DNA from 4 places in the [Bacillus] caldolyticus genome. Region 1 is predicted to be linked to each of the others. Evidence: riboswitches for the same ligand, from Rfam matches in the RefSeq annotation. Region 1 holds a riboswitch; each other region holds the start of a gene.
The links. A riboswitch is a leader RNA that binds a small molecule or an ion and turns the genes downstream of it on or off. The one in region 1 is predicted to bind S-adenosylmethionine.
Positions count from the first base shown of each region.

Region 1 (5,555 bases):
TTCACTTGCCGGGCGCGGATGCCGGAGTAGTCGATCTTATTTTCAGTCAAAACCCTTCTTGTCCCCACATGCGGCGGCTCACCGACATGCCAGCTGCCTGTTCCCGCCGAATCAACGGCAATCAGACCGTCAAGCCCCCGCTCTTTCACCAAATGACGGAAGACCGCTTCCGCCATCGGCGAGCGACAAATGTTTCCAAGACAAACAAACAGCACTTTAATCATCCAAACAGCCACCCCTCTCTCTATGTCCACGGTGCTTTCCACCGTTAGTTTTCCTTCATTTCTTTTCATCTAGCCCTTTTTGTCCCTAGAAGGACGGGGATGTAACGAAAAAACAACTCCAGCGGGGGAGCGTGTGCGAATGGGCCAACAACTTTTGTGCGCGTTCACGACAACCATTTTGAAGAAAACGAGGTGTTTCACCAACCTTTTAGACTGGCACTATGCATGTGCACCTACATTTTACCACATCATCCGTTTTTCATCAGAAAAGCAAGCCAGGCAATCTCTCCCCATTCTTCCTGCACCTATGGTACAATACATAGTAACTTGCCATGAAAGGAGTAAACGAATGGATTTATCAAAACGGTCGGCGGAAAACGTCGCCTACATGATCGAACAGTTGAAGCAAAAGTTGAAAGTGCTGAACTTGGATGCCATCAAGCCGTCCCATTTTTCCGAGGAATGGTACGATGAGTTGAGAGACATTTACGAGATGGTGATGAAACGCGAGACGTTCAGCCCAAGCGAAATGCAGGCGATTGTCGAAGAGCTCGGAAGCCTGCGCAAAAAATAACGCTCCCATCTGCTGCTAGGCAGGCAATGCAGCTGTTTCGTATAAAAACAATTCCTATCGAAAAACTATGATTGACATTATCGTCAATTGTGCTAAAATTTTAATCAATTAAATGACATGCGTTGCATACGTTGCTCGGGAGTGAGGGAGGAATTGGCTCAATGAACTCCGTCAACCTGCCGCCTATAGCAAAGTGCCAATTCCAGCTAAAGAAGATCTTTAGTAAAATAAGGGGCACCCTTTCTCCCGCTCTTTCTGATTCATGCAAGGAAGGATTTTCGCCGCCGAATTGCCGTTTGGCCGCTATATATCCGACTAATTACGTGGATTTTCTTTGATTTTGTGAGGAGGAGAAACCGATGCTCACGTATGATCAGTGGGAAAAGGCGGAAAAACCGTCTTTTCCGTCCGATAATGAAACAAAAGGGGCGCTTGACGTCCTTGCTTGGGCGTATCGCGAATACGGCGATGAGATCGTATACGCGTGCAGCTTCGGCATCGAGGGGATTGTGCTGATTGATCTCATCTCCCAAATCAAACCGGACGCCGAAATCGTCTTTTTGGATACCGGCCTGCATTTTCCAGAGACGTACGATACGATCGCGAAAGTGAAAGAAAAATATCCGTCGCTTCGCATCGTGATGAAGCAGCCGCGCTTGACGTTGGAAGAACAGAAGGCGCAGTTTGGCGACGAGTTATGGAAACGCGACCCGAACAAATGCTGTGAGCTGCGCAAAGTCATTCCGCTGCGCGAGGTGCTGACCGGGGTGACGGCGTGGATTTCCGGCTTGCGCCGCGAGCAATCGCCGACGCGGCGGCATGTCGAGTACATTAACAAAGACGACAAGTTCCGTTCTATTAAAGTCTGTCCGCTCATTCACTGGACGTGGAAAGACGTATGGAATTACGTGTACAAACGCCATCTCCCGTACAATGTGCTCCACGACCGCGGCTACCCGAGCATCGGTTGCGCCCCGTGCACCGCTCCGGCTACAGATCCGAACGACTTGCGCTCCGGGCGCTGGGCCGGCCAAGGAAAGACGGAATGCGGTCTCCATCTCGCTTAAGGAAGGAGAGAAAAACGATATGCTCCTTGCCATTGCTTTGATCGCTTCCTTTTTCTTCGCGATGAACATCGAGGCGAGCGGCGCGGCGGCCTCGATAGGCGTCGCTGACGAATCGGACGCCATTCCGAATCGTCAAGCTGCTGTTTGACAGCGACGTCTATACGGTCATCGCCATCTTGAGCGTCTGCTTGGCGTCATTAGCCTGAAAAAAGAGCGCTTGCCTCATGAACATGGCAGCGGCATTTCACAACATCTATCAATCTAGGAGGTTATGAACATGAGCGTAAGCATCCCGCATGGCGACACATTGATCAATCGTTGGAATCCGGACTATCCGCTTGATGAGGCGACCAAAACGATCGAGCTCTCCAAAGCCGAACTGAGCGACTTGGAGCTGATCGGAACGGGCGCCTACAGCCCTCTCACTGGTTTTTTAACGAAAACGGATTACGACGCGGTTGTTGAAACAATGCGTCTGTCTGACGGCACCGTCTGGAGCATTCCGATCACGCTCGCGGTAACAGAAGAAAAGGCGAAAGAGCTCGCCGTCGGCGATAAGGCGAAACTCGTTTATCGTGGCGACGTCTACGGCGTCATTGAGATCGCTGACATTTACCGCCCAGACAAAACGAAAGAAGCGAAGCTCGTTTATAAAACGGATGAACTTGCTCACCCAGGCGTGCGCAAACTGTTTGAAAAACCGGATGTGTATGTCGGCGGGGAGATTACGCTTGTCAAACGGACCGACAAAGGCCAATTCGCCTCGTTTTATTTTGATCCAGCAGAAACGCGGAAAAAGTTTGCTGAGTTTGGCTGGAACACCGTTGTCGGCTTCCAAACGCGCAATCCGGTTCACCGCGCCCATGAATACATTCAAAAATGCGCGCTCGAGATCGTTGATGGCTTGTTTTTAAACCCACTCGTCGGCGAAACGAAAGCGGACGATATTCCGGCTGACATCCGGATGGAAAGCTATCAAGTGCTGCTGGAAAACTATTACCCGAAAGACCGCGTTTTCCTCGGCGTCTTCCAAGCTGCGATGCGCTATGCCGGTCCGCGTGAAGCCATTTTCCACGCGATGGTGCGCAAAAATTTCGGCTGCACGCACTTCATCGTCGGCCGCGACCACGCTGGTGTCGGCAATTATTACGGTACGTATGATGCGCAAAAAATCTTCTTGAACTTTACGGCTGAAGAGCTTGGCATTACGCCGCTCTTTTTCGAACATAGCTTTTACTGCACGAAATGCGAAGGGATGGCATCGACAAAAACGTGTCCGCATGACGCGAAATACCATGTCGTCCTTTCCGGCACGAAAGTTCGTGAAATGCTGCGCAACGGCCAAGTGCCGCCGAGCACGTTCAGCCGCCCGGAAGTGGCAGCCGTCTTGATCAAAGGGCTGCAAGAACGCGAAACGGTCGCCCCGTCAGCGCGCTAAAGGAGGATCGCGATGAGCACGAACATCGTTTGGCATCACACATCGGTCACAAAAGAAGATCGTCGCAAGCGCAACGGCCATCATAGCGCCATCCTTTGGTTCACCGGGCTGTCCGGCTCCGGCAAATCGACGGTGGCCAACGCTGTCTCCAGACGACTGTTTGAGCTCGGCATTCAGAATTATGTCTTAGACGGCGACAACATCCGGCACGGGCTCAATAAAGATCTCGGCTTTTCCGCCGCCGACCGGACGGAAAACATCCGCCGCATCGGCGAAGTGGCAAAGCTGTTTGTCGACAGCGGCCAGTTTGTGCTGACGGCGTTCATCTCGCCGTTTGCCGAAGACCGGGCGCTCGTCCGCCGCTTAGTCGAAGAAGACGAGTTTATCGAAATTTACGTCAACTGCCCGCTTGAAGAATGCGAAAAGCGCGATCCGAAAGGGCTGTATCAAAAAGCTCGCCGCGGGGAAATCCGTGAATTTACGGGCATCGACTCGCCGTACGAAGCGCCGGAAGCACCGGAGCTGACGATCGAAACACACCGTTATTCGGTTGACGAATGTGCCGAGCAAGTGCTCGCCTACCTGCGCGAGCGAGGAATGATCCCGGCCGCGAAAACAGACTGATTCCCCCGTCCTCTGCCAAAAAAGAACGGGAGGTCATTTGACAAGGTCGTTTTCATCCCAAGGCAGACCATTTACAATAAAAGCAGCCGAGCATCCATGCCGCTTTCCAGCGGCTGGCTGAATCATGCACGAAGGGGCTGAAACAACGATGGGCAAAGTATATCTTGTCGGCGCCGGCCCCGGCGACCCGGAACTCATTACCGTCAAAGGATTAAAATGCATCCAGCAAGCGGATGTCATTTTGTACGACCGTCTCATCAATGAAGAGTTGCTTTCATATGCCAAGCCGGACGCCGAACTCATCTTTTGCGGCAAGCTGCCCGGCTTTCATGCCATGCAGCAGGAAACGATCAACCATGCGCTCGTCTGGCATGCCAAAAAAGGAAAAACGGTCGTCCGCTTAAAGGGCGGCGATCCGTTCGTGTTCGGGCGCGGCGGCGAAGAGGCCGAGGCGCTGGCCAAACATGGGATCGAATTTGAGATCGTTCCCGGCATCACCTCCGCCATCGCGGCGGCGGCTTATGCCGGCATCCCTGTCACCCATCGCGCGTTCAGCTCAAGCGTCGCCTTTGTCACCGGGCATCGGCGCGACGGAAGTCGTGACGAGATCAAATGGGAAAGCCTCGCCAAAGGCATCGATACGATCGCCATTTACATGGGGGTTCATCACTTGCCATACATTTGCGGCCAGCTGATGAAATACGGCAAAGCGCCGGAGACGCCGGCGGCGGTCATCGAATGGGGAACGACAACTGCTCAACGCACCGTCACCGGCACGCTCGCGACGATCGCCGGAATCGCCGCCAAGGAAAACATCCAAAATCCGAGCATGATCATGATCGGAGACGTCGTCCGGCTGCGCGCCAACATTCAATGGTTTGAGCCGTTGCTTGCGTCATCCGCAGCCGCTGGCGCAACATCGTGAGGCGATGGCGATGGAAGCTGTTTTATATGTCAGCCACGGCAGCCGCATTGCCGCCGCGCGCCATGAAGCGGCGCGTTTCGTCGAACAGTGCCGGAGGGCCATCGATATTCCGATTCAAGAGCTATGCTTTGTCGAGCTCGCGGAACCGGACATTGTCACCGGCGTTGACCGTTGTGTCGCCCAAGGGGCGACACGCGTCATCGTCGTTCCGCTTCTCCTTCTTTCTGCAGGGCATGCCAAACACGATATTCCAGCAGCATTGGACATCGCGAGACGGCGCCATCCGTCCGTTGATATCCTCTGTGGCGCTCCGTTCGGCGTCCATGAAGCAATGATCGACATCATGATCGACCGCATCAGCGAACAGTCCGCACCGCTTGACGGTGAATCGATGATCCTTCTTGTCGGCCGCGGCAGCAGTGATCCAGACACGAAGCGCGACATGTCCGCCATCGCTGCGCTTTTAAAAGAAAAAACGAACGTGCCGCACGTGGACGTTTGTTTTCTCGCTGCCATCCGCCCGACGCTTGATGAAGGGCTCGAACGGGCCCACGCATCGGCGTATCGGCGTGTGTTTGTCGTCCCGTACTTATTGTTTACCGGCGTCTTAATGAAAACGATCGAACGGAGGCTGCAGGGGTTCTCTGTTTCCGACAAGCAGTGGCATTTATGCTCTTACCTAGGCGATCACCCGCGGCTTGTG
Region 1 is NZ_CP025074.1:1,517,453-1,523,007, forward strand. Features, by position in the region: gene CWI35_RS07995 (low molecular weight protein-tyrosine-phosphatase) at 1-224, opposite strand, end outside; gene CWI35_RS08000 (DUF1128 domain-containing protein) at 574-798, shown strand; SAM riboswitch class I at 928-1,032, shown strand; gene CWI35_RS08005 (phosphoadenylyl-sulfate reductase) at 1,158-1,865, shown strand; gene CWI35_RS08010 (phosphate transporter) at 1,885-2,013, shown strand; gene sat (sulfate adenylyltransferase) at 2,143-3,303, shown strand; gene cysC (adenylyl-sulfate kinase) at 3,316-3,927, shown strand; gene cobA (uroporphyrinogen-III C-methyltransferase) at 4,076-4,852, shown strand; gene CWI35_RS08030 (sirohydrochlorin chelatase) at 4,863-5,555, shown strand, end outside.

Region 2 (5,555 bases), 1.0 Mb from region 1:
CAAACCGGCGTCAAGCGCATAGTTGGCGTTGATCAGCACCGCATCGCCTTCGCCGTTTTTGTAAATTTGCGGCAGAAGCCCGGCGTCGACATCGGCCTTAAATTTTAAATGCTTTGGATTTTCGATGATGTCATTGACTGTCGCTTTCGTTTTATCGACGCCCGGTTTCAATTTGATGAGCCCTTTTTCTTGCAACATCGATAAAATGCGGCCATGGTCGGCGACCGAGTTGCTCATGATGATCGTCGCGCCGTCCGGCAGTTCTTCAATGCTTTTGTATTTTTTCGAGTATAACCCGATCGGCTCGATATGAATGCCGCCGGCGTTGACGAAATCATAGCCGTACTCTTTCTTTTGCGATTCCAAATACGGAATGTGTTGGAAATAGTTTGCGTCGATTTGCTTCTCAGCCAGCGCTTTGTTCGGCAAGATGTAATCTTGGAACGTAATAATCTCCAAGTCGATGCCTTTTTTCTTCAAAAGCGGTTTCGCTTTTTCCAAAATTTCCGCATGCGGCACGTTCGACGCACCGACTTTCAACTTCACCAATTTGCCGTCTTTGCCGCCTTCCGCGCTGTCGTTATTGTTGCCGCCGCATGCCGCCAAAGCGAGCACGAGAATGGCGGCGAGCAACACACCCAACCATTTCTTCATCAGTTGTTTCCCCCTTTATCGTTTATCGATTTTCGAAGTGACAAAGTCACCGATCAGCTGAATGATAAATACAATGACCAACACCAATACGGTTGCGACAAATGTCACATCGTTATGGTTGCGCTGGAACCCTTCCAAATACGCCAAGTTCCCAAGCCCGCCGGCGCCGATGGCTCCAGCCATCGCTGTATAGCTGACGAGCGACACCGCCGTCACCGTAATGCCGGAGACAAGCGCCGGCAAAGACTCCGGCAGCAGCACTTTCCAAATGATCGTCCACGTTGAGGCGCCCATCGCTTGGGCTGCTTCGATGACGCCTTTATCAATTTCGCGAAGAGCGATTTCGACCATGCGGGCGTAAAACGGCGCGGCCCCAATGACCAAAGCCGGCAACGCCGCATTGGCGCCAAGCATCGTCCCGACGAGCCATGTTGTAAACGGAATGAGCAAAATGATCAAAATAATAAACGGAATAGAGCGGAAAATGTTCACAAACGCAGCAATCACTGTATTGACAAACCGGTTTTCCCATAGGTTGCCCTTCGCTGTCAAAAATAGAAGCAAGCCAAGAACGATTCCGAGGACGAAAGTGGCCGCCACCGCCACTCCCGTCATATACAGCGTCTCGACCGTCGCCGCCCACATCGTCTCCCATTGCACGTTCGGCAGGAGGTTAGCGAGCATCGTGAATCACCTCCACCGCCACCTGCTGGCGTTGAATATAGTCAAGCGCCCGGTCGATTTCATCCCTCGCCCCGTCGAGGTGCACGAACAGCACCCCATAGGCGCCTTGATGGGTTTGCGAAATTTTCCCTTGCAAAATGTTGACATCGACGGCAAACTGACGCACCACTTCGGTGATGAGCGGCTTTCCGGCTGCCGCGCCGACGAACGTCAGCTGCGCGATCAGCCCGCTCGGGTATTGGCCAAACAAATGAGAAATCGCCTCTTCCGTCTCCTCGGGCTCGATCAGCTGCTTGACGAACCGTTTCGTAATCGGTTGCTGCGGGTTGCGGAACACATGCAGCACTTCGCCTTGCTCGACGATTCGGCCGCTTTCCATCACCGCAACGCGGTCGCAAATTTTGCGGATGACGTGCATTTCATGGGTGATCAGCACAATCGTCAGCCCGAGACGCTTGTTGATGTCAACGAGCAAGTCCAAAATCGCATCGGTCGTCTGGGGGTCCAACGCCGATGTCGCCTCGTCGCACAGCAAGACTTTCGGGTTGTTGGCGAGCGCCCGGGCGATGCCGACCCGCTGCTTTTGCCCGCCGCTCAGCTGCGACGGGTAGGCATCCTCGCGCCCGGAAAGGCCGACAAGCTCGATCAATTCATCCACCCGCTTGTTCCGCTCCTCTTTCGGGACGCCGGCAATTTCAAGCGGAAAGGCAATGTTTTCCCTGACTGTGCGAGACCAAAGCAAGTTGAAATGCTGGAAAATCATCCCGATTTCTTGGCGCGCCTTGCGCAGCTCCCGCCCTTTCACGCGCGTCATATCGCGCCCGGCGACGACCACCCGGCCGCTCGTCGGCTTCTCGAGCCCATTGAGCAAGCGGATGAGCGTGCTTTTCCCCGCGCCGCTGTAGCCGATAATGCCGAAAATTTCCCCTTCGCGAATCTCAAGCGACACATTGTCGACAGCCGTGACCGAGCCGTTGGCCGCTTGATAGATTTTCGTCACTTGTTCGAGTGTAATCATCGTTTCACCTTCCTCCCCAAGCGGCAGAGCGCAAAAAGAAAACCTTTCTGCCCGCAGAGAACAGAAAGGTATTGTGCACCATTCCGTCTCTTATCTCTCAAAGCAGGCCGCTTTGTGTGAATTGGCACCATTTCAGCACATGCGCTGACGGTTGCCGGGCTTCATTGGGCACATCCCTCCACCTCTCTTGATAAGAGCGCAACAATCGCCTATTCAATTGACTACGAATGTGATTGTATCATTGTCTGTCGAAGCGTGTCAACATCTTTTTTATCCGACGTCCCGATAAGGCTTGGCCAAATGGAGGAGCGATTCAAGAAGCAAAAGCTGGCGGAAGCTTCCTGACACGTGCACTTCACGCAACCGGACGAGCTGCTGCAGCTTCAGTTCGCCGTTCAGCAGGGACGCGAGCGCCTCTTTGGAACCGCGCACCGTCAATGTTTTCCGTTCATCGTTTTCCATCCCTCTAGCGGCTGATTCCTTGCCGATCAACAGCAAGGCGGTTTCGTCATCGCTTTCAAACCGAACATACAGCTGCTCATCCGGCAAAATCGGCACCAAATGGCGCAACACTTGCATCCGTTCCACGAACTGCCCAACTAATTCACGCATTTCCATGGATATCCCCTCCCCCATTTTTATTTTTTTCACTTCCACCTGAAGAGGAGAAATCCTTTACAAAAATCTCGACAACCCGTTGACGAACGAGCGCCGTTTTTGTCATTTCCCAAGAAATGTGTCAAACAGCGTCAAAAAAAGGCGAATCATCGGGACGGCAAGCAGGCTTGAATCACTTCGTACAAATACGGAACGGAATGAAAGGCATACCACTTGCCTGCGACCGTTCCGTCCCTAAAAAGAAGCAGGCAAGGAACGCTTTCAATTTTCCACGCAACGGCCTGCTCAGGGATATAGTTGATGTCCGTTTCGTAAAACGGCAGCGCCGGAAACAACTGCTCCACCACCGTGAGCATCCGCCGCGCCAGCTGGCACGTGCCGCACAGCGGGGTATACAAGTAAAGGGCCAGAAGCGGCTCGACTTCCACCACTCGCATGACATCGTTTCGGTCGATCGCTTTCACTCGCCTCTTCCCCTCATGAGCGATTCGATGCGGACGTCGAAACGAGCGCGCAACAGCACTTGCGCCAAGTGCCAAGGCGGAGCGGCCGCCACTTCGCGATACGCCCGGTCAATGTAAAGATGCTCCGCCTCTGGAAACATGCGGCGAAACTGCCGGCGCAATTTTTCTCCCGCCTCATCGGCATCGGCCAAGACGTATACATCGCATCCTTCCAGCTCATCGGCCAGCTCCTCAAGGCGCGCATCACTGATCGTGCCGTTTGTGCAGACGATGACGACTGGTTCGTTCAGCACCGCCGCCACTTTTTGCTTGTCTGATCGCCCTTCGACGATGATCACTTTTTCCACGCGTCGCATGTCCGACCCACCTAACTTCAAATGAGGATACTATTATTGTATGTCTTGCGCCGGCCAAATGTTGAAAATGAAAAGCAACGGCCATCCACCGTTGCCTTTCAACACCAGCCCGCTTCCCCGTCGCAATCGACATATTTTTGGTCCGGCTCAACGGTAGCGGTCACCTGTTTGTAAATTCTTCCGTTTTGTTCGGTATACCCCTTTTTCAACGGGACGGCCGCCGGAAGCGGAAGGCGCCCGATGAGCTCTCCTTCCTCGTACAACTCCAGCGAGCGGCCGTTCAGTTTGCCGATGATCCGGTCCGTGACATCTATGCGCGTCGTTTGCAGCGCCATCGCGAGCACCCCTTTTTTCAATCAAATTCCGGTATGTATAGAGTGCCCGAATCGAAGCGAAGATTGCAGGAACGTTTATCCTTCGTTGATCATCGCCTCGTATTGTTCCGCCGTCAACAAATTGTCGATTTCGCTCAAATCATTCGGTTTGACGACGATCATCCACGCTTTGTCATACGGCGATTCGTTCACGTACTCCGGATGGTCATTTAACGCCTCATTCACTTCAACGACCGTGCCGCTGATCGGCGCATACAATTCCGAGACCGTTTTCACCGATTCAACGCTGCCGAACGGCTCGTTCGCCGTAACCTCTGCGCCGACTTCCGGCAGCTCGACAAAGACGATGTCGCCAAGCTCTGATTGGGCGTAATCCGTAATGCCGATGCGCACGTTCTCTCCTTCCACGCGCACCCACTCATGCTCCTTTGTATAGCGAAGTTCTTTCGGCGTGTTCATCGTATCCCTCCATTGCGACAAAATGTATATTCCTTTTCATCATAACCGATTTTCCGCAAAAACTCACTGAATTCACCCGATTTTGCAAAAAATTTTTTATGTCCCCGCCGCGAAAAACGCCTCGTATTCTTGTTCGCGAAAGCCCACGACGACCCGCTCGCCGTCCGTCAAAATCGGCCGTTTGACCAACATCCCGTCCGAGGCGAGCCAATCGAGCATCTCGTCTTCCGATGCGCGGTCGAGCTTGTCCTTCAAGCCAAGCTCGCGGTATTTCATCCCGCTCGTGTTGAAAAATTTTTTGAGCGGCAGCCCGCTTTGACGGTGCAAACGGGCGAGCTGCTCTTTCGTCAGCGGCTCGTCGACCAAATGCACCGTTTGCACCTCAATGCCGTGTTCATCCAACCATTTTTTCGCCTTCCGGCACGTTCCGCATTTTGGATACCAATAGAGCGTGAGCGCCATCTTCACTCCTCCCTTTCATTTCCGCTGTGTGGCAAACAAATAAGAAGCACCAGGCAAACGCCTGGCACTTCCCATTATCACACAATATACCGTTCGGCTTCAATGAGCGCGGCGGCCGCTTCGCGTTTTTTCGCGATCACGTTGATCGGCGTATGGCGCGTCAGCCGTCGGAGAGCGGCGAGCATCATCCGCAGCGTGTCTCCTTGTTCGACGGCGACGAGCGTTTCTTTCGCATGGGCTTCAATTTCATTGAACGCCTCTTGGCAGAAAATTTGCGTGTACAGCAATTTTTGTTTGTTTTTCTCCTCACCGCTCGCCTGAATCGCTTTTTCCGTGCGCAAAAGCGCTGATTCCATCGCATAAATGTTCGAGACGATGTCGGCGATGTTGACGAGCACTTCTTGCTCTTCTTCAATGCGCTGGCCGTATTTTTGCGCCGCTAAACCGGCGACCATCAAGGCGATTTTTTTCGCGTTGCGCACCAAGTATTTCTCTTGTTCCAGCG
Region 2 is NZ_CP025074.1:2,522,271-2,527,825, reverse strand. Features, by position in the region: gene CWI35_RS13050 (MetQ/NlpA family ABC transporter substrate-binding protein) at 1-654, opposite strand, end outside; gene CWI35_RS13045 (methionine ABC transporter permease) at 670-1,338, opposite strand; gene CWI35_RS13040 (methionine ABC transporter ATP-binding protein) at 1,328-2,356, opposite strand; SAM riboswitch class I at 2,444-2,553, opposite strand; gene CWI35_RS13035 (hypothetical protein) at 2,627-2,974, opposite strand; gene CWI35_RS13030 (thioredoxin family protein) at 3,121-3,438, opposite strand; gene CWI35_RS13025 (toprim domain-containing protein) at 3,435-3,794, opposite strand; gene CWI35_RS13020 (YusG family protein) at 3,893-4,129, opposite strand; gene gcvH (glycine cleavage system protein GcvH) at 4,205-4,588, opposite strand; gene CWI35_RS13010 (arsenate reductase family protein) at 4,685-5,050, opposite strand; gene CWI35_RS13005 (acyl-CoA dehydrogenase family protein) at 5,128-5,555, opposite strand, start outside.
Region 2: linked by a shared signal. The riboswitch ahead of CWI35_RS13040 (methionine ABC transporter ATP-binding protein) and the one ahead of CWI35_RS08005 (phosphoadenylyl-sulfate reductase) in region 1 are both predicted to bind S-adenosylmethionine.

Region 3 (5,555 bases), 1.2 Mb from region 1:
ATGCTGCTGGAGTTTCTATAGGAATTATGCATCTTGATCACTTGTTTAATGATACTAAAAATTGTGATAAGTATATGAATGATTTGCGGAAAACAGTTGGAGAAATAGAAGTAAGAACACAATTCTTGGGGAAACAGGGAGTAAAAACTTTAGAAATAATGCGCAAGTTCATTAATCATCCATCTTTTGATGACATTACGTATTCCTTGCAGAACTCATGGCCATTGCGGCAAATGAAAACACAGAAGCTCATTGCGTTTGCTCGAGTCTGGTTGTTTGAGGCGAATGAAACGGACCGACGTACAGAAATGTCTAACGATTCAGTGTCGGAGACGAAAGCAGAGGAAAGAACAGAAAAACCGGCCGAACAGGATGTTCCCTGTCCGGCCGGGTTCTTGTTACACGAGCGGTCCGCCGAGTTTTTCGATCGTCGGGTCGATATGGGCGAACTTTCGGAAGTTGGCGCGGAACTTTTGCGCCAGCTCTTTTGCTTTTTGTTCGTATGCTTGTTTGTCAGCCCATGTGTTTTGCGGCTGCAGGACGTCATCCGGCACGCCGGGGACGTGGGTTGGGATGGCGAGGCCGAAAATCGGGTCTTGCACCGTTTCGACGTTGTCGAGCTCCCCTTCGACAGCGGCTTGCACCATCGCCCGGGTGTAGGCGAGCTTCATGCGGCTGCCGACGCCGTACGGTCCCCCTGTCCAGCCGGTGTTGACCAAAAAGACGCGGACGTTGTGTTCGGCGATTTTTTGCCCGAGCATTTCCGCGTATTCGACGGCCGGGCGCGGCAAAAACGGTGCGCCAAAGCACGTTGAGAACGTTGCTTCCGGTTCGGTGACGCCGCGTTCGGTGCCGGCGAGTTTGCTTGTGTAGCCGCTTAAGAAATGGTACATCGCCTGTTCGCGCGTCAGCTTGCTGATTGGCGGCAGGACGCCGAACGCATCAGCCGTCAAAAACACGATCGTGGACGGATGGCCGGCGACGCTTGGGTCGACGATGTTTTTGATCGCTTGAAGCGGGTAGGCGGCGCGCGTGTTTTCCGTCAGCGTGCCGTCGTCGTAATTCGGCACCCGCGTCGCGTCGTCGAGGACGACGTTTTCGAGCACCGCGCCGAAGCCGATGGCGTCAAAAATTTGCGGCTCTTTCTCGCGCGATAGGTTGATGCATTTCGCATAGCAGCCGCCTTCGATGTTGAAAATGCCGCGGTTTGACCAGCCGTGCTCATCATCGCCGATCAAGCGGCGGTTCGGGTCGGTCGAGAGCGTCGTTTTTCCCGTTCCCGACAAGCCGAAAAAGAGGGCGACGTCGCCTTCCTGGCCGACGTTGGCCGAGCAGTGCATCGGCAGGATGCCTTGTTCCGGCAGCAAATAGTTCATCACCGAGAAAATCGATTTTTTCATTTCGCCGGCATACTCGGTGCCGCCGATCAACACGGTGCGCCGTTCAAACGAGATGATGATGAACGCTTCCGAGCGCGTGCCGTCAACGGCGGGATCGGCTTTAAAGTTCGGCGCGCAAATGACGGTGAATTGCGGCTCATGCGCGGCGAGCTCTTCGGCGTTCGGCCGGATGAACAGCTGATGGACGAACAAGTTGTGCCAGGCGAATTCGTTGACGACTTGAATCGGCAGCCGGGATTTCGGATCGGCGCCGGCAAAGCCTTTAAACACGAACAGTTCATCTTTCTTCATTAAATAGTCGAGCACTTTGTCGTACAGTTTATCAAACGTCTCCGGAGACATCGGCTGGTTGACCGCGCCCCAGTCGATCGTTTGCTTCGTTGACGGTTCTTCGACGATGTATTTGTCTTTCGGCGACCGCCCTGTGTACTTGCCGGTTGTCACCGCGACGGCTCCGGTGTGCGTCAGCCGTCCTTCGTTCCGTTGCAGGACTTTCTCAACGAGCTCGGCGACGGACAGTTGATGATGCACGTACGGTTTTTGCAGCAATAAATCAAGCTTATTCGTCATGTTTGCGATCCCCATATTCAAAACCTGCCTTCTTTTTGTAATCACTCTTGAAAATAGTATAACACATTTTTATTAATAGTCCATACTAATTGTGTGGGTTTTTCAAACTTTATTTTGCCCAATGTGTTGGTTTCCTTGAGGAAAGAATTTTCGCGGCTGGAAATGATAAAAAATGAATTTTGATAGTTGACTTTGCCGATTCCGTTGCGATAAGATAAGTCATTGAACGGATACTCTTATCCCGAGCCGGTGGAGGGACAGGCCCGATGAAGCCCAGCAACCGTCACAACTGTACATGTGTGAAATGGTGCTAACCTGTGGCAAGGCGCAGTCCTTGAACGATAAGAGTGAAAGGAAGCAATACGATTGCCATGACCTTTCCTCAGCCGTTACAGGAAAGGTTTTTTATATTGCGAAGGGAAAAAGGGAAATGAGTTCCGTGTCGCCACATTATGCCAAGAGGAGGAAACAAACCGAATGTCAGCCAAACGCCGCTTGTTTACTTCAGAGTCTGTGACGGAAGGACATCCGGATAAAATTTGCGACCAAATTTCTGACGCCATTTTGGATGCCATTTTGGAAAAAGATCCGAACGCCCGCGTCGCCTGCGAAACGAGCGTCACGACCGGGCTGGTGCTCGTGAGCGGGGAAATCACGACATCAACATACGTGGACATTCCGCGCATCGTCCGCGATACGATCCGGGAGATCGGCTACACGCGCGCCAAATACGGATTTGACGCTGATACGTGCGCGGTGCTGACGTCGATTGACGAACAATCGCCGGACATTGCGATGGGGGTGGACCGGGCGCTCGAGGCGCGCGAAGGTCAGATGACTGACGAGGAAATTGAAGCGATCGGCGCCGGCGACCAAGGATTGATGTTTGGGTTCGCCTGCAATGAGACGGAAGAATTGATGCCGCTGCCGATTTCGCTTGCGCACCGCTTGGCGCGCCGATTGGCGGAAGTGCGCAAAACGGACGTCTTGCCGTACTTGCGGCCGGACGGGAAAACGCAAGTGACGATCGAATACGATGAAAACGGCAAACCGGTGCGCGTCGATACGATCGTCGTTTCCGCGCAGCACCATCCGGAAATTACGCAAGAGCAAATCCAGCGCGACATTAAAGAGCAGGTCATCAAGCCGGTCGTGCCCGCGGAGCTGCTTGATGAGAACACGAAATATTTCATCAACCCGACAGGACGGTTTGTCATCGGCGGTCCGCAAGGGGATGCTGGGTTGACGGGGCGCAAAATCATCGTCGATACGTACGGCGGCTACGCCCGCCACGGCGGTGGCGCGTTCTCGGGCAAAGATCCGACGAAAGTCGACCGCTCGGCGGCGTATGCGGCCCGCTATGTCGCGAAAAACATCGTCGCGGCAGGACTGGCCGACAAATGCGAAGTGCAGCTTGCCTACGCGATCGGCGTCGCCCGCCCAGTTTCGATTTCGATCGATACGTTCGGCACCGGCAAAGTGTCGGAAGACATTTTGATTGAAGTCGTGCGCAACAACTTCGATCTCCGCCCGGCGGGCATCATCAAAATGCTCGACCTTCGCCGCCCGATTTACAAACAGACGGCTGCTTACGGCCATTTTGGGCGTACGGACATCGACCTGCCGTGGGAGCGCACCGACAAAGCCGCCTTGTTGAAAGAACAAGCGCTGGCGTTGGCGGACAAGTGATGAAAGAAAAAGAGCTGCCTGATCACGGCAGCTCTTTTTTGTCGGCGCACGATGTCCGCTGTTGCTGCAGCGCTTTGTAATACTGCCCTTTCTCGACATATTCGCGGCGGATGCGCTCCATTTCGCGGATATCGTCTTCCGTCAGTTCGCGGACGACTTTCGCCGGCCGGCCGAGGGCGAGCGTGTTGGGCGGAATTTTTTTGCCCGGCGGCACTAAACTGCCGGCGCCGATAAACGCGCCTTCCCCGATTTCCGCGCGGTCCAAAATGATTGAGCCCATGCCGATGAGCGCGTTTTTGCGAACGATGGCGCTGTGCAAAATGACTTGATGGCCGACCGTCACCCCGTCCTCAATGATAAGCGGATTGTTTGGACTTTGATGCAAAATTGAGTTATCTTGAATATTGACCCGGTTGCCAATCACCGTTGGCGCCACATCGCCGCGAATGACGGTATTGAACCAAATGCTTGTCTCTTCGCCGATCACGACATCGCCGGTGATCGTCACATAGTCGGCGATAAAGGCGGAGGCGGCAATTTGCGGCGTTTTGCCTTTGTATGGGTAAATCATGGGCGTTCGTTCCTTTCTGTTGCAAAATCGATCGTTCACCATGTATTGTACAACGCTGCGTCCAAATCGCCAACGAAAGCGAGCGCGCCTAATCGGGATTGGTGAAAAACGTTTCGTTTCGCCCGATGAGTGGTTGGGATCGGGGAAGAAGATCCGATTTCACAAAGCTTCTCAACGTGAGAAGAACCGTTGTTGAGCGGCTTTTTCACTCCGTCGCCAACCCTTTTATGGTTTGCCCCGGCCGCATTGATGGCAATACTGGAAGACGAGATCGCAAGCTGTTCAGACGCGAAACGATTTTGGTTGCCGATAAGATGGAAATGCTAGGAGACGAGACCATGGTGTTTGCACCTGAGGTGAGCCGATTGAACATTCCGAAAAACCCCATCGCCTTGATGAAAATGGTGTATCGTGACGTGCTTCCGCTTGTCCACCGCGAGCTTGCCTATTGGCGGCGCCAAGCCGAGCGCATTCCCGACCCGGAATTGCGGCGCCAGGCGCTCGCGAGCATCGCTTCGAAAACGTTCCATTGCGAAGGCGGCTCCATTTTGGCGCTCTTGGCCGGAGAAAACATGGAGGATTGCATCCGCTTTATCGTTGCTTACCAGACGATCAGCGATTATTTGGATAATTTGTGCGACCGCAGCACCTCGCTCGATCCGCTCGACTTTCGCGCCTTGCACGATTCGATGCCGGACGCTTTGACGATCGGAGCAGAGCCGTCGAACTATTACCGCCATCGCCGCGAACAGGAAGACGGCGGCTATTTGCCGGCGCTTGTCCGCACGTGCCAAGAGGTGCTCGAGACGGTGCGCCATTATGAGACGATCGCCCCATTTTTGCATGAATTGGCCGGATATTATTGCGACTTGCAAGTGCATAAACATGTTGAAGCGAGCGAGCGGGTGCCGCGGCTGGAGAAATGGTTCGCGCAATACAAAGACGCCTTGCCGCCGATGGAGTGGTATGAGTTTTCCGCCTGCTCCGGTTCGACGCTCGGCATTTTCTGCCTCGTCGCCTATGCGTTTGGCGAATCGCTGCCGCCGGAGATGGCGAGACAAGTGCGCGACGGTTATTTTCCGTACATTCAAGGACTGCACATTTTGCTCGACTATTTGATCGATCAGGAGGAAGACCGGGACGGCGGCGATTTAAACTTTTGCTTTTACTATCCGAATGAAACGGTGATGCTTGAGCGGCTTTGCCATTTCATCGAAGAGGCCGACCGCCATGTCGGCGCCCTTCCGCACGGCGAGTTTCACCGCCTTATTCACCGAGGGCTTCTTGGGTTGTATTTGTCGGATGCCAAGGTGAAAAAGCAGCGC
Region 3 is NZ_CP025074.1:2,689,366-2,694,920, forward strand. Features, by position in the region: gene pckA (phosphoenolpyruvate carboxykinase (ATP)) at 399-1,985, opposite strand; SAM riboswitch class I at 2,204-2,318, shown strand; gene metK (methionine adenosyltransferase) at 2,448-3,659, shown strand; gene CWI35_RS14025 (gamma carbonic anhydrase) at 3,682-4,230, opposite strand; gene CWI35_RS14030 (tetraprenyl-beta-curcumene synthase family protein) at 4,569-5,555, shown strand, end outside.
Region 3: linked by a shared signal. The riboswitch ahead of metK (methionine adenosyltransferase) and the one ahead of CWI35_RS08005 (phosphoadenylyl-sulfate reductase) in region 1 are both predicted to bind S-adenosylmethionine.

Region 4 (5,555 bases), 490 kb from region 1:
GCCTCGGCGATCACTTCGCCCCATGGGTCGATGACGAGCGAATGGCCGGCAAAGACGTTGTTCGGGTCGCGGCCAGCCCGGTTGCAGGCGACGACGTAGCATTGGTTTTCAATCGCCCGCGCCATCAAGAGCGTCCGCCAATGGTGCAGGCGGGGAAGCGGCCATTCGGCGACGACAAACAGCACTTCCGCCCCAGCCAAAGCATGGGCGCGAATCCACTCCGGAAAGCGGATGTCATAGCAAATGACCCCGGCGCATGCAAGCCCGTCGAGCGAAAACAAGCCTAAGCTGCTTCCCGGCTGCAAATACAAATGTTCATCCATTAATTGGAACAGATGGAGTTTGCTGTATTCGCCGACGATTTGACCGCTCCGGTCGGCCACGATCATCGTGTTCGTCACGCCGGTTGTTGTTTTTTTAGCGACCGAGCCGGCGACGAGATGGATGTTGTGTGCTTGCGCTAGGCGGGAGGCGAACGCTTTCGCCCGTTCGGCGCCTTCGTCGGCAATCTCATCTAGGCGCGTCAAATCGTAGCCGGTCGTCCATAATTCCGGCAGCACGATGATATTCGCGCCGTCCTTGACGGCCGATTCAATGGCGCTTTCCGCGCACCGTTCGTTTTCGTTCGGGTCGCCAAACGCAATATCAAGCTGGAGGCAGGCGATGCGGATCGTCATGAGTTTTCACCTCGAAAAAATTTTGCTTTACATTTTGCTTTTTACGATATATGATGTTGCACTAGAATTTCAAGAATTTTTTAAGAAGGTGTGGGCGATGACGATGGAAATTCCTTTTTCCGAGCTGCTTGAGCAGCTGCCAAAGCAATTTTTCGCCTCGCTTGTCGCAAAAGTCGGGGAGAAAATCAAGGCCGGATGCGACGTGATCAATTTAGGGCAAGGCAACCCGGATCAGCCGACGCCAAAGCATATCGTCGAGGCGATGCAGCGGGCGGCGGCCAATCCGAAATACCATAAATATTCGCCATTTCAAGGCTACTTCTTTTTGAAAGAAGCCATTGCCGCGTTTTACGCGCGTGAATACGGGGTGAACGTCGATCCAGACCGCGAAGTCGCCATTTTGTTCGGCGGCAAGGCCGGGCTTGTCGAGCTGCCGCTTTGCCTCGTCAACCCGGGCGATGTGGTGCTTGTCCCGGACCCGGGCTATCCGGACTATTGGTCGGGGATCGCGCTTGCCCGCGCGCGGATGGAAATGATGCCGCTTTCTTCGGAAAACGGATTCTTACCGGATTACGAAGCCATTCCGGAGTCGGTCGCCGACCGAGCGAAGCTCATGTTTTTAAACTATCCGAACAATCCGACCGGTGCGACGGCGACAAAGGAATTTTTCGCGGAGACGGTGGCGTTTGCCGCCAAGCACGGCATTGCCGTCGTGCACGATTTCGCTTATGGAGCGATCGGCTTTGACGGCCGGAAACCGGTCAGCTTCCTGGAAGCCGATGGGGCGAAAGACGTCGGCGTCGAAATTTATACGTTTTCGAAAACATACAATATGGCCGGCTGGCGTGTGGCGTTTGCCGTCGGCAACGAGCGGATCATTCGGGCGCTTGAGCTTTTGCAGGATCATTTGTATGTCAGCTTGTTCGGCGCCATCCAGGAAGCGGCCGCCGCGGCGCTCCTTGGTCCGCAAGATTGTGTCACGGAGTTGGTCGCATTGTATGAGGCGCGCCGCAATGCGTTCATCGCTGCGCTCTGCGAGATCGGTTGGGAAGCGCCGGCGCCATATGGGTCGTTTTTCGCCTGGCTTCCGCTGCCAAAAGGCATATCATCCGCTGAGTTTGCCGACATGCTGCTTGAGCGGGCGCATGTCGCCGTCGCCCCAGGCATCGGGTTCGGCGAGCACGGCGAAGGGTATGTGCGCGTCGGCCTCTTGACCGATGAAGCGCGGCTTCGCGAAGCAGCGGAGCGGATCGGCCGCCTTGGATTGTTCGAAAAAAATTTTTGAAAAATGATTGACAACGCCAATCGGCGATGTCATAATTCAAAGTAAATTTGCCAATTGTTTGATAAGTGCATAAACGAGCAGGCTTTCTTATCAAGAGCAGGCGGAGGGACGAGCCCAATGAAGCCCGGCAACCGGCTTGGCGCGCGCCAAGCACGGTGCTAATTCTTGCAGCGGAAACGCTGAGAGATAAGAAGAGCGCCATGGATGAGTGACGCCTCTTCTTATGAAGAGGCGTTTTTATTTCGAGATTGAGAGGGATGAACGATGAGTGCAGTGATGGCAACGTATTTGCTTCATGATGAAACAGACATTCGGAAAAAGGCGGAAGGGATCGCGCTCGGCTTGACGATCGGCACGTGGACCGACTTGCCGGCGTTGGAGCAGGAGCAGCTTCGCAAACATAAAGGGGAAGTCGTCGCTATTGACGAGCTTGGCGAAAGCGAGCGGGTAAACGCCTATTTCGGCAAGCGGCTGAAGCGGGCGATCGTCAAAATCGCCTACCCGACAGTCAACTTCAGCGCCGATTTGCCGGCATTGTTGGTCACGACGTTCGGCAAGCTGTCGCTCGACGGTGAAGTGCGGCTGCTTGATTTAGAGTTTCCGGATGAATGGAAGCGACAGTTTCCTGGGCCGCGCTTTGGCATCGACGGCATTCGCGACCGAGTCGGGGTGCATAACCGCCCACTGTTGATGAGCATTTTTAAAGGCATGATCGGCCGCGATTTGGCGTACTTGACGTCGGAATTGAAAAAACAGGCGCTCGGCGGCGTTGACCTGGTCAAAGACGATGAAATTTTGTTTGACAGCGAACTTCTTCCGTTTGAAAAGCGGATCACCGAGGGCAAGGCGGCGCTTCAGGAAGTGTACGAACAAACAGGCAAGCGGACGTTGTATGCCGTCAACTTGACCGGCAAAACGTTTGCGTTAAAGGACAAAGCGAAACGAGCCGCCGAGCTTGGCGCTGATGTGCTGTTGTTTAACGTCTTCGCTTATGGGCTTGACGTGTTGCAGGCGTTGCGCGAGGATGAGGAGATTGTGGTGCCGATTATGGCTCACCCGGCGTTCAGCGGCGCTGTTACGCCGTCTGAATTTTATGGGGTGGCGCCTTCGCTTTGGCTTGGAAAGCTTTTGCGGCTCGCCGGCGCCGACTTTGTCCTGTTCCCGTCGCCGTATGGCAGCGTGGCCTTGGAGCGTGAGCAGGCGCTTGGCATCGCAAGGGCGCTCACCGACGACCAAGAGCCGTTTGCCCGGGCGTTTCCGGTGCCGTCGGCCGGCATTCACCCGGGATTGGTGCCGCTCATCATCCGCGATTTCGGCCTTGACACCATCGTCAACGCCGGCGGCGGCATTCACGGCCATCCGGACGGGGCGATCGGGGGCGGCCGGGCGTTTCGCGCGGCGATCGACGCGGTGCTGGCCGGCCGTCCGCTTCGTGAGGCGGCTGCAGAAAACGAAGCGCTGCAAAAAGCGATCGACCGCTGGGGCGTCGTTGAGGTGGAAGCATGACGAAACAGCTCGTTCTCTTTTGTGATTTTGACGGCACCATTACGGAAAACGACAACATCATCGCTATTATGAAACAGTTCGCCCCGCCGGAGTGGGAGGCGTTAAAAGACGACATTCTCGCTGAGCGCATTTCTGTTCAGGAAGGAGTGGGGAAGATGTTTTCCCTCCTTCCGTCCACGTTGAAGGATGAAATTGTGGATTTCCTGCGGCGCACCGCTCGGTTGCGCGCGGGATTCCGAGAGTTTGTCGCGTTTACGAAAGAGCGAGGCATTCCGCTTTATATCGTCAGCGGCGGCATCGACTTTTTTGTCTATCCGCTGCTTGAAGGGCTCATTGAACCGGAGCGCATTTTTTGCAACGGCTCCGATTTCAGCGGTGAGACGATCCGCATCACATGGCCGCATGCATGCGACGGTGAGTGCCAAAACGGCTGCGGCTGCTGCAAGCCATCGCTCCTTCGCAAGCTTGCCCGCCCGGACGGATACCATGTCGTCATCGGCGATTCGATTACGGATTTAGCGGTGGCGAAGCAAGCGGATTACGTGATGGCGCGCGATTTTCTGCTCCAAAAATGCCAAGAGCTCGGCTTGCCGCATGCGCCGTTTGCAACGTTTTTTGACGTGATTGATGCGTTGCAGCGAATGGAGGTGATCGTATGAGCATCGTCGTGAAAAAGTGGAACGAGCTTGCGGAAGTGAAAGCCGAGCTCGCCGCCCGCGATTGGTTTTTCGCAACAAGCGGCAATTTGTCGATCAAAGTGACGGACGACCCGTTGACGTTTTTGGTGACAGCGAGCGGCAAGGATAAGCGGAAGCAAACGGATGAGGACTTCTTGCTCGTTGACGCTGCCGGCCGACCAGCGGAGAAAACACATTTAAAGCCATCAGCGGAGACGCTGCTGCATGTGGAAATTTACAACCGCACAAACGCCGGTTGCGTCTTGCACGTTCATACCGTGGACAACAATTTGATTTCTGAACTGTATGCGTCAAACGGGGAAGCAGTCTTTTCCGGCCAGGAAATCATCAAGGCGTTTGGCATTTGGGAAGAAAACGCCGCAGTGCGCATCCCGATCATTAACAATGACGCCGACATCCCGACGCTGGCTCGGGAGTTTGCGAACCATGTTCATGGCGACGCCGGCGCCGTGTTGATCCACAACCACGGCATTACCGTCTGGGGACGAACGGCGTTTGAAGCGAAAAAACATTTGGAAGCGTGGGAGTTTTTGTTCAGCTGGCAGGTGAAGCGGCTGCTTTTGCAACGGGCCGGCCTGCCGGTTGGTTAATATACATCTTTTAGAAGGGGGATTTTGACATGGCCGTCATCAAAGTGAGAAAAACAGGTGAAGTGATTACAGGAGAGGAGAATGTGCGCGCCTTTTTAAACAGCCAAGGCGTCCTGTACGAGCATTGGGACATTGCCAAACTGCCGGAGCATTTGCGCGACAAATACGTGCTCACCGATGAAGAGAAAAATGAAATTTTGGCGGCATTCAAAGATGAAATTGAAGACTTGGCGGCGCGCCGCGGCTACAAAACATGGGATATCGTCGCTCTGTCCGATGCGACGCCGAACTTGGATGAACTGCTGAAAAAATTTGAACAAGTGCACATCCATACAGAAGACGAAGTGCGCGCCATTACGGCCGGCCATGGCATTTTCATTATCAAAGGCGACAAAGAGACCGGCTATTTTGACGTCGAGCTGGAAGCCGGCGATGTCATTTCCGTGCCGGAAGGGAATCCGCACTACTTTACGCTCATGGACGACCGCCAAGTCGTAGCCGTCCGCCTGTTCATCGACCCGTCCGGTTGGGTCGCCCATCCGTATGAAGAGAAAGAAGAGGCTGTCCAATAATGAGAACACCCCGTTGCCAGGCAAGGCAGCGGGGTGTTTCGGTCTGTATGGAGAGGAGCGCTTGCCTCGATGACGGAAGGAGAGACCGCTAAAACGATTCGGTTAACAAAATCATAAACAAAATGCCGATAATAAAGGCGTACGTCGAGATCCGTTCGTTGCCGTCGCCATGGCTTTCGGGAATGAGCTCTTTGTAAATGATGAACAGCATCGCCCCGGCGGCAAAC
Region 4 is NZ_CP025074.1:1,028,882-1,034,436, reverse strand. Features, by position in the region: gene CWI35_RS05390 (carbon-nitrogen family hydrolase) at 1-677, opposite strand, end outside; gene CWI35_RS05385 (pyridoxal phosphate-dependent aminotransferase) at 775-1,962, shown strand; SAM riboswitch class I at 2,047-2,155, shown strand; gene mtnW (2,3-diketo-5-methylthiopentyl-1-phosphate enolase) at 2,227-3,468, shown strand; gene mtnX (2-hydroxy-3-keto-5-methylthiopentenyl-1-phosphate phosphatase) at 3,465-4,127, shown strand; gene CWI35_RS05370 (methylthioribulose 1-phosphate dehydratase) at 4,124-4,756, shown strand; gene CWI35_RS05365 (1,2-dihydroxy-3-keto-5-methylthiopentene dioxygenase) at 4,786-5,328, shown strand; gene CWI35_RS05360 (ZIP family metal transporter) at 5,417-5,555, opposite strand, start outside.
Region 4: linked by a shared signal. The riboswitch ahead of mtnW (2,3-diketo-5-methylthiopentyl-1-phosphate enolase) and the one ahead of CWI35_RS08005 (phosphoadenylyl-sulfate reductase) in region 1 are both predicted to bind S-adenosylmethionine.